2 regions of the Kitasatospora sp. NPDC034035 genome follow, and region 1 is predicted to be linked to the other one. Evidence: riboswitches for the same ligand, from Rfam matches in the RefSeq annotation. Region 1 holds a riboswitch; the other holds the start of a gene.

The links. Region 1 has a riboswitch for cyclic di-AMP ahead of ACZ52J_RS04765 (M23 family metallopeptidase). Riboswitches for the same ligand answer to the same signal wherever they lie in the genome.
Region 2: it holds a riboswitch for cyclic di-AMP, as region 1 does, so the genes downstream of both, ACZ52J_RS30365 (M23 family metallopeptidase) here and ACZ52J_RS04765 (M23 family metallopeptidase) in region 1, are expected to answer to the same signal.

What each region holds. Positions count from the first base shown of each region.
Region 1 is NZ_JBVISA010000002.1:422,260-426,259, reverse strand. Features, by position in the region: gene ACZ52J_RS04775 (GNAT family N-acetyltransferase) at 1-121, opposite strand, end outside; gene ACZ52J_RS04770 (hypothetical protein) at 164-1,039, shown strand; gene ACZ52J_RS04765 (M23 family metallopeptidase) at 1,103-1,936, opposite strand; cyclic di-AMP (ydaO/yuaA leader) riboswitch at 1,949-2,107, opposite strand; gene ACZ52J_RS04760 (YiaA/YiaB family inner membrane protein) at 2,304-2,594, shown strand; gene ACZ52J_RS04755 (alpha/beta fold hydrolase) at 2,751-3,578, shown strand; gene ACZ52J_RS04750 (TetR/AcrR family transcriptional regulator) at 3,656-4,000, shown strand, end outside.
Region 2 is NZ_JBVISA010000026.1:35,373-39,372, forward strand. Features, by position in the region: gene purB (adenylosuccinate lyase) at 1-543, shown strand, start outside; gene ACZ52J_RS30360 (DHA2 family efflux MFS transporter permease subunit) at 551-2,086, opposite strand; cyclic di-AMP (ydaO/yuaA leader) riboswitch at 2,399-2,579, shown strand; gene ACZ52J_RS30365 (M23 family metallopeptidase) at 2,582-3,574, shown strand; gene ACZ52J_RS30370 (DUF2470 domain-containing protein) at 3,876-4,000, opposite strand, start outside.

The DNA.
Region 1 (4,000 bases):
ACGGCAGGTGGCGGGTGACCTCCGGGTCGCCGAACAGGGCGTGCAGCGCGTCCACGTCGCCGTCGGTGTGGTGGTACTCGCGGATGGCCAGCCGGGGGCCGGTGAGTCGTACGGGGACCATGGCGGCCGACCCTACCGGCCCCCGGAGGCTACCGTTCGGACTATGAACGACGAAGACCTGCGACTCGCCCCGCGCACCAGGGCCGCCGACCTGCTCGCCTGGGCGGCCGAGCAGGGCCGCACGCCGGTGGCCGAGGCGCCGCTGCGCGCGGTGCTGGCGCTGCTGGAGCTGGGCGAGGGCAGGATGCACGACGGCTGGCCCGAACTGACCTCCGACGCGGTGGAGCACCTGCTGTACGAGCGGCTCCACCTGTACGTCCAACCCACCCCCGAGGAGGACCCGCTCGCGTACGGCGACGCGGTCCGGTTGCTGATCGACCACCAGCGGGCGGTCCGGCGGCTCAACGCCAAGCGCCAGGAGCGGCTGCACGCGGAGGCCGAGTGGCAGGGCGAGGTCGCGGCCGGGCTGCTGCGCCGCGCCGACCTGGTGACCTGGCCCCGGCTGTACGCGCTGCTGCTGCACGCGTACGGGGTGGACGTCGCGGACGAGGCGGCGGTGCGGGACTGGCTGACCGGCTTCGGCGAGCTCCCGGAGGAGGAGCGGCTGGCCGCGTACGAGTCGCTGGTGCCGGCCGGCTGGCTGGACGAGCCGGACGAGCGGGGCTGGGGACCGGGCCGGGTGCTGTCGGTCGGCATGGCCACGGACGGCGCGCGGCGGCTGCTGGAGCAGGGCCTGATGCGGCGCAGCTACCGCAACCTGGCCGAGCTGACCGCGCTCGGGCGGCCGATGCCGGACGAGCTGGCCGGTGACTTCGGGCAGTTCGAGGAGGCGGCGGTCGACGCGGCGCTCGACCTGTTCGGGGAGTGGACGGTGCCGGGGCTGCCGCGGCTGCTGGTGGCGGAGTTCCCCGAGCTGGCGCCGGAGCCCGGCCAGGAGGAGATCGACGCGTACGTGGCGCAGTTGCCCGCGGAGGAGTGAGACGCCGCGAAAAGCCCCCGGCCGCTCGAACCGAGCGTGCGACCGGGGGCTTTCGGGTGTCCGTTACGGGTTGAGGCCGTGCTGCTGGAGCCAGGGCTCCGGGTCGACCGGGGCGCCGCCGCCGGGGCGCACCTCCAGGTGCAGGTGCGGGCCGGTGACGTTGCCGGTCGCGCCGACCTTGCCGATCTGCTGGCCGGAGGCGACGCCGCCGGAGCCCTTGATGATCGAGGAGAGGTGGCAGTACCAGATCTCGGTGCCGTCGGGCAGGGTCTCGACGATCCGGTAGCCGTACGAGCCGGACCAGCCGGCCGAGGTGATGGTGCCCTGGCCGAGCGCGTACACCGGGGTGCCGGTGTCGGCGGCGAAGTCCAGGCCGGTGTGCAGGTTGGCCCAGTAGCGGGCGCTCTGGCCGTAGTGGGCGGAGAGCCGGTAGTCCTTCACCGGGAGGGTGAGGGCGGCGGCGCGCTTGGCCTCCGCCTCCGTCGCGGCGGCCTTGGCCTCCGCCTCCTTGGCGGCGGCCTTGGCCTCGGCCTCCTGCGCGGCCTGCACGCGGGCACCCTCCTCGGCGGCGGTGCGCTGGCTGTCGGCCTGCTGCTGGATGCGGGCGGCGAGCGCGAGGCCGGGGTCGGCGGCGAGCGCGACCGGGGTCTCGTCGGGGGCCTCGATGGCGGGCGCGACGGCCGGGGTGGCCGAGGCGAAGCCGGTGGCACCGAGGGTGGCGGCGACGGCGGTGACGCCGAGCAGCGGGGAGGCGCCGCGGGTCTGACGCGGCATCCGGTGCCGGTTGGCCTCGGCCTCCGGGCCGAGGGCCTCGGGCCCGTCCACGCCGGGGTGGTCGAGGAGCTGGGTACCGGCTGCGGGGCCGGCCGGGTGTGCCGGGGTGTGCGTCGACGCCACGGAGGCGCGCTCCTTTCCTTCCTTCGCGCCTACCGGGTTAGCTGACGGGTTCGGAGCAGGAAGGTCTCCTACGGCCGGGCCGGGGCCCCGCCGATTCACCCCAAGGAACATGGTTCCCCGGCTCCCTGACCTGCCCGGAGGCCGGTCGGCGGGATTAGGCGACGGCGCACGGTGCCGTCTGGGAACGGCGTTGACGACCGCGCTGCGTTATCAAACGTTAATCCTAGGACGCTCTGATTCCAAGCCATCCGTCCGGGACGGCAGTGGAGCGAGTGATCGGACGTCAACGAACGACCCCTCATGCGAGCACCCCATCTGAGTACTCCTACTCATGTGCGGCCCGGCCGGGCGGCCGCATCCTGGCGCCATGAGCGCACCGATGCAGAACCGCACGACGGCCGCGTACTACATCCAGGCCATCCTCTCCTTCGCCCTGTCGGGCACCGCCCTCGCCGTCGGGATCGCCTACCTGCCGGTCGGCGGGTGGACTCGGGCATTCCTCGGGATCGGCCTCCTCTACACGGTCACCTCCTCCTTCACCCTGGCGAAGGTGATCCGGGACCGGCACGAGTCGAACGAGATCGTCAGCCGGGTCGACCAGGCCCGACTGGAGAAGCTGCTCAGCGAGCACGACCCGTTCAAGCCCGAGGGGATCTGAGGCGAGCCAGCCTTCCCCTCTCCCGTCGACGCCCTCTTCGACAGTTCCTTCGAGACTCTCTTCGGCCGAGGGCTTGACGGCTAAGGCTATTAGCCTTAGCTTTATGGCTATCGGCAGCAGCGCCGATGTCGCAGCGAAGGACCGAGGAGGCCCACCATGAACGCCCCCATCAGCCCGGACACCCAGTACCTGACCGTCCCCGGCGGGCGGATCGCCTTCGACGACACCCGACAGGGCGACGGCACCCCCGTCGTCCTGCTCCCCGGAATGCTCGACAGCCGGGCCGCGTACCGGCACCTGCGCCCGCTGCTCGTCGCCGCCGGCCACCGCGTCGTCACCATGGACCTGCGCGGCTTCGGCGAATCCTCCATCGCCTGGGACGACTACGGCCCCGCCGCCATCGCCGGCGACGTCCTCGCCCTGCTCGACCACCTCGGCATCGAACGCGCCGTCCTCGCCGGGAACTCCTACACCGGCGCGACGGTCGTCAAGGCCGCCGGGGACGCCCCGGAGCGGATCGCCGGGATCGTCCTGATCGACGCCTTCGTCGAGAACCCGCAGCCCGGCGCCCTGATGCGCGGCGCCCTCCGCCTGATGAGCGCGGCCCTCGTCCACTGGCCCGCCTTCTGGGGCTTCTACCTGCGCCGGATGGCCTTCCCCGGCGCCAAGCCCGCCGACTTCGACGGCTACGTGGACGGACTGGTCGCCGCCCTGCGCACCCCGGGCCGCAAGACCGCCACCCGCGGATACGTCACCGGGGACTCGTCGCCGGCCGGCTGGACGGCCGCCGTGCGGTGCCCGGCGCTGGTGGTCATGGGCAGCAAGGACCCCGACTTCCCAAAGCCGGAACTCGTCGCCGACCGGCAGGTCGCGGCACTCGGCGCGCGGAAGGCGATGATCGAGGGGTCCGGGCACTATCCGATGGCCGACAACCCGCAGGCCACCACGGACGCCCTGCTGCCCTTCCTCGCCGAACTCGCCTGACCGCCGGCCCGGCCGCCCGACCGAGCGGCCGTCCGGCCCGACCCGTCGCCCGACTTCCGTACGGAGAAGCCGAAACCATGCCCCGCGTAGGACTGACCCCCGACCAGGTCGTCGACCACGCCCTCGCCCTCATCGACGAACAGGGCGCCGACGCCCTCACCCTGGCCGCCGTCGCCGCCCGGGCCGGGGTCGCCACCCCCTCGCTGTACAAGCACGTCAGCGGCGGCCTCGCCGAACTGCGGCAGCTGATCGCCGTCCGGGTCACCGAGGAGTTGGCCGACCGCCTCGCGGACGCCGCCGTCGGCCGCAGCGGGGACGACGCCGTCGCCACCGTCCTGCGCGCCTACCACGCGTACGCCACCGAACGCCCCCACCGCTACAACGCCCTCCCCCAGGCCCCGCAGCCCGACGACGACCTGGCC
Region 2 (4,000 bases), on a different contig from region 1:
AACGGCCTGGCCGTCATCCTGCGCGGCTACGCCTCGATGACCGGCGAGCTGGCCGGCGACCAGTGGAACGAGGGCGACGTCTCCTGCTCGGTGGTGCGCCGGGTCGCGCTGCCGGACGCCTTCTTCGCCTTCGACGGCCTGCTGGAGACCTTCCTGACCGTCCTCGACGAGTTCGGCGCCTTCCCCGCCGTGGTCGAGGCCGAGCTGGACCGCTACCTGCCGTTCCTCGCCACCACCAAGGTGCTGATGGGCGCGGTGCGCGCGGGCGTCGGCCGGGAGACCGGGCACGAGGTCATCAAGGAGCACGCCGTCGCCTCCGCGCTGGCGATGCGCGCGGGCGCCCGGGAGAACGAGCTGCTCGACCGCCTGGCCGCCGACGAGCGGATCCCGCTGGACCGGGCCGCGCTGGACGCGCTGCTGGCCGACAAGCTCTCCTTCACCGGTGCGGCCGGTGCCCAGGTCGCCGAGGTGGTCCGTCAGGTGGAGGCCGTCGCGGCCGCCTACCCGGAGGCCGCCAAGTACGTGCCCGCCGACATCCTCTGACCACTCGTCAGCTGTCGGGCGAGGGCCCCGCCACCGGACCGGTGACGGGGCCCTCGTGCGTGTGGACGTGGCCCGGGTCGAGCGGCGGGGTGGTGCCGCAGGTCCACGCGCAGTCCGGCTCGGCCACCAGGTGGTCCTCGGGGGCGAGGACGTTGCCCCGGACGGTGGCGAAGGCGATCAGCCCGCCGCCGGCCAGCAGACCCGCGCAGATCAGCATCGCGGTGTGGAAGGCGGAGTCGACCGCGGACGGCACCCGGTAGGCGTCGCCGCTCAGTCCGGCCAGGGCCGGGAGGGCGGCCACCGCGAGCAGGCCGGCCGCGCGGGCGGCGGCGTTGTTCACCCCGCTCGCGATGCCCGCGTGCCGGACCTCGACGGCCGCCAGCACGGTGGCCGTCAGCGGCGCGACCAGCAGCGTCATGCCGCAGCCCATCACCGTGACGGCGGGCAGCACGTCCGCCCAGTAGGAGGAGCCCGGGCCGATGCGCAGCATCAGCAGCACCCCGGCGGCGCACAGCAGCGGGCCGACGGTGAGCGGGATCCGCGGGCCGATCCGCTTGCCGAGGCGCCCGGCGCGCGCCGACAGCCCCAGCATCAGCACCGTGATCGGCACCAGCGCGAAGCCCGAGACCAGCGGCGAGAACCCGGCGACGATCTGCAGCTGCACCACCAGCAGGAAGAAGACGCCGCTGAACGCCGCGTACACGCAGAGGGTGACCAGGTTCACGGCGGTGAACAGCCGGGAGGAGAACAGGCCGAGCGGCAGCATCGGATCGGGCGCGCGGCGCTCGACGGCCACGAAGGCGACGCCGAGCACCACACCGATCAACCCGCTGACCCAGACCACGGCGGACACGCCCTCCCCGGCGGCGGTCAGCGCGTAGGTGATCGCGCCGAGGGCGAACGCGGCGAGCACCGCGCCGAGCACGTCGAAGCGGCCGGTGGCGCTCTCGTCCCGGCTCTCCGGCACGTACCGCGTGGTGACCGTGATCACGGCGGCCGCGAGCGGCAGGTTCAGCAGGAAGATCCAGCGCCAGCCCGGGCCGTCCACCAGCCAGCCGCCGAGGAAGGGGCCGACCGCGGCCGACACGCCGCCGAGGCCCGACCACAGCCCGACCGCGGCCGAGCGGTCGTCAGGGTCGAAGACGGCTTGGAGCATGGCGAGCGAGCCGGGGGTGAGCAGCGCCCCGCCGATGCCCTGGACGGCGCGGGCGGCGATCAGCACCTGGATGTTCGGCGCGGCGGCGCAGGCCGCGGAGGCGGCGGCGAACCAGACCACGCCGATGAGGAAGACCCGGCGCCTTCCGTACCGGTCGCCGAGCGCGCCGCCGAGCAGGATCAGGCCCGCCAGGGTGAGCAGATAGCCGTTCAGCGTCCACTGAAGGGACGCCAGGGAGGCGCCGAGGTCGGCGCCGATGCGGGGCAGGGCGACGTTCACCACGGTGCCGTCCAGCATCGCCATGCTGGAGCCGAGCACCGTCGCCAGTAGTACCCAGCGACCCTGCGCGGTGCCCAGGCGCAGGGTGCCGGCCTCGGAAGTGGCCACGGCCCGATCCTGCTCCCCGTGAGGCCCGCGTGACAAGGGTCACCGGCGGGTGTGTCGGTGGTGTGCGGTGCGTGAGCGGACGACCGCGCAGTGCCGTCGATGTCGGCGCACGGTCGTGGATCAGTGGCGCGGGGTGAATGGATCGCGTACGCACCGTGCAGCGGATCATCCGGAGAGTCACCGCACCCCGGGGGATGGTTGCCGATTCAAGAGATCGACATTGCTTCACCCGAACGGATGGGTTTTAGTTCAGCGACCGCCCGGCCAGTCCGGACGGATCCACCGGGTGGAACGCCGAGTCCTGCCGCTTCCCGGTGGTTCGAACTGAACTCTGTACGGCAGGAGCGGGGGACCCACAGGTAAGTCGCCGGACCGGAAGTTCGTGCCTCAGGGCGCGGCGTCCAGGGCCGGCTTGGGGTGAAGCCGCGCATGCGGCCGGGCAACTCCAGCCCGAACCCGACAGCTCACCTCGCAGGCGTCGGAGAGGAAACTTCCATGCCTGCTCAGGCTCGTCGTATCGCCCTGCCCCGCGCCGCCCGCATCGGCATCGCCACCGCCGTCACCGGTGTCTCCTTCGCCCTCCCGCTCGTCACCGCGATGAGCGCCCAGGCCCACACCGCCCCGGTCGCCCCGGCCCCGCAGGCCGCCGCCTCCACCACCGCCGTCGACGCCGCGCCGGCTCAGGCCGCGCCGGCCCAGGCCGCTCCGGCCGCCGCGCACGAGAGCTACCGCGTCGTCAGCGGCGACACCCTGTCCAAGATCGCCGACGCCAAGCACGTCGAGGGCGGCTGGCACGCGCTGTACGAGCAGAACCGCTCGGTCGTCGGCGCCAACCCGAACCTGATCTTCCCGGGCCAGCAGTTCGCGATCGCCGGCCACGCTGCCGCGCCGTCCGCGGACGTCGCCCCGGCCAAGCCCGCCAAGCCGGCCGCTCCGGTCACCCAGGCCGCTTCGGCCGCCAAGCCGCAGGCCCAGGTCCAGGTCAAGACCGAGGCCGCCAAGCCGGCCGCCCAGGTGCAGACCCAGGTTCAGACCGCCGCTCCGGCCCAGGCCGTGACCGCCGCTCCGGTCGCCGCCGCCTCCGGCTTCGTCGCGCCGCTGGCCCACCCGGTGCTCGGCGAGGCCTACGGCGTGGCCGGCTCGATGTGGGCCTCCGGCCACCACACCGGCCAGGACTTCGTGGCCTCCACCGGCACCCCGCTGCGCGCCGTCGCCAACGGTGTCGTGGTCAAGGCCGGCAACGGCGGCGCCTACGGCAACGAGGTCGAGATCAAGCTCGCCGACGGCCACTACGCCGAGTACGCGCACCTCTCCGTGATCGGTGTGAAGATCGGTCAGACCGTCACCGTCGGCCAGCAGCTCGGCCTCTCCGGCGCCACCGGCAACGTGACCGGCCCGCACCTGCACTTCGAGATCCGCACCGGCCCGGAGTACGGCTCGGACATCGACCCGGTCGCCTACCTGCGCGCGCACGGCGTCGCGCTCTGACCCTGTCGGGGTTTCAGGAACCACCGCTGCTGCGGAGCGAATCGATCCTCCGGGATGGTCATGTCGGGTGACCGCTCGACCGGGTGATCGCCGTGCAGTGGACATGGGCGCGGGACACGCCCAGGCCGGCCCGGCTCGCGGGATTCACTTCCTCGCGAGCCGGGCCGGCCGCTGCCGTTTTCGGGGTCGGCGGTTCGTTTTCGGGGCGGGGTCGGGGCGGGGTCGGGGTGGCGTTCGCGGTGCGCCGGTGGTGGTCCGGGCGGTACGTGAGGAGGACGCGGCCGGGCGGTGAGCCGGCGACTCAGCTGCGGTGGGCCGGCTGACCGTACCGGGCGGCGGCCAGCAGGTCGTGCATCCGGTGGCCCAAGTCCTCGGTGTCGCGGGCCGGTTCGGGGAAGACCAGGCGGACGTCGCGGTGGCCGTCGG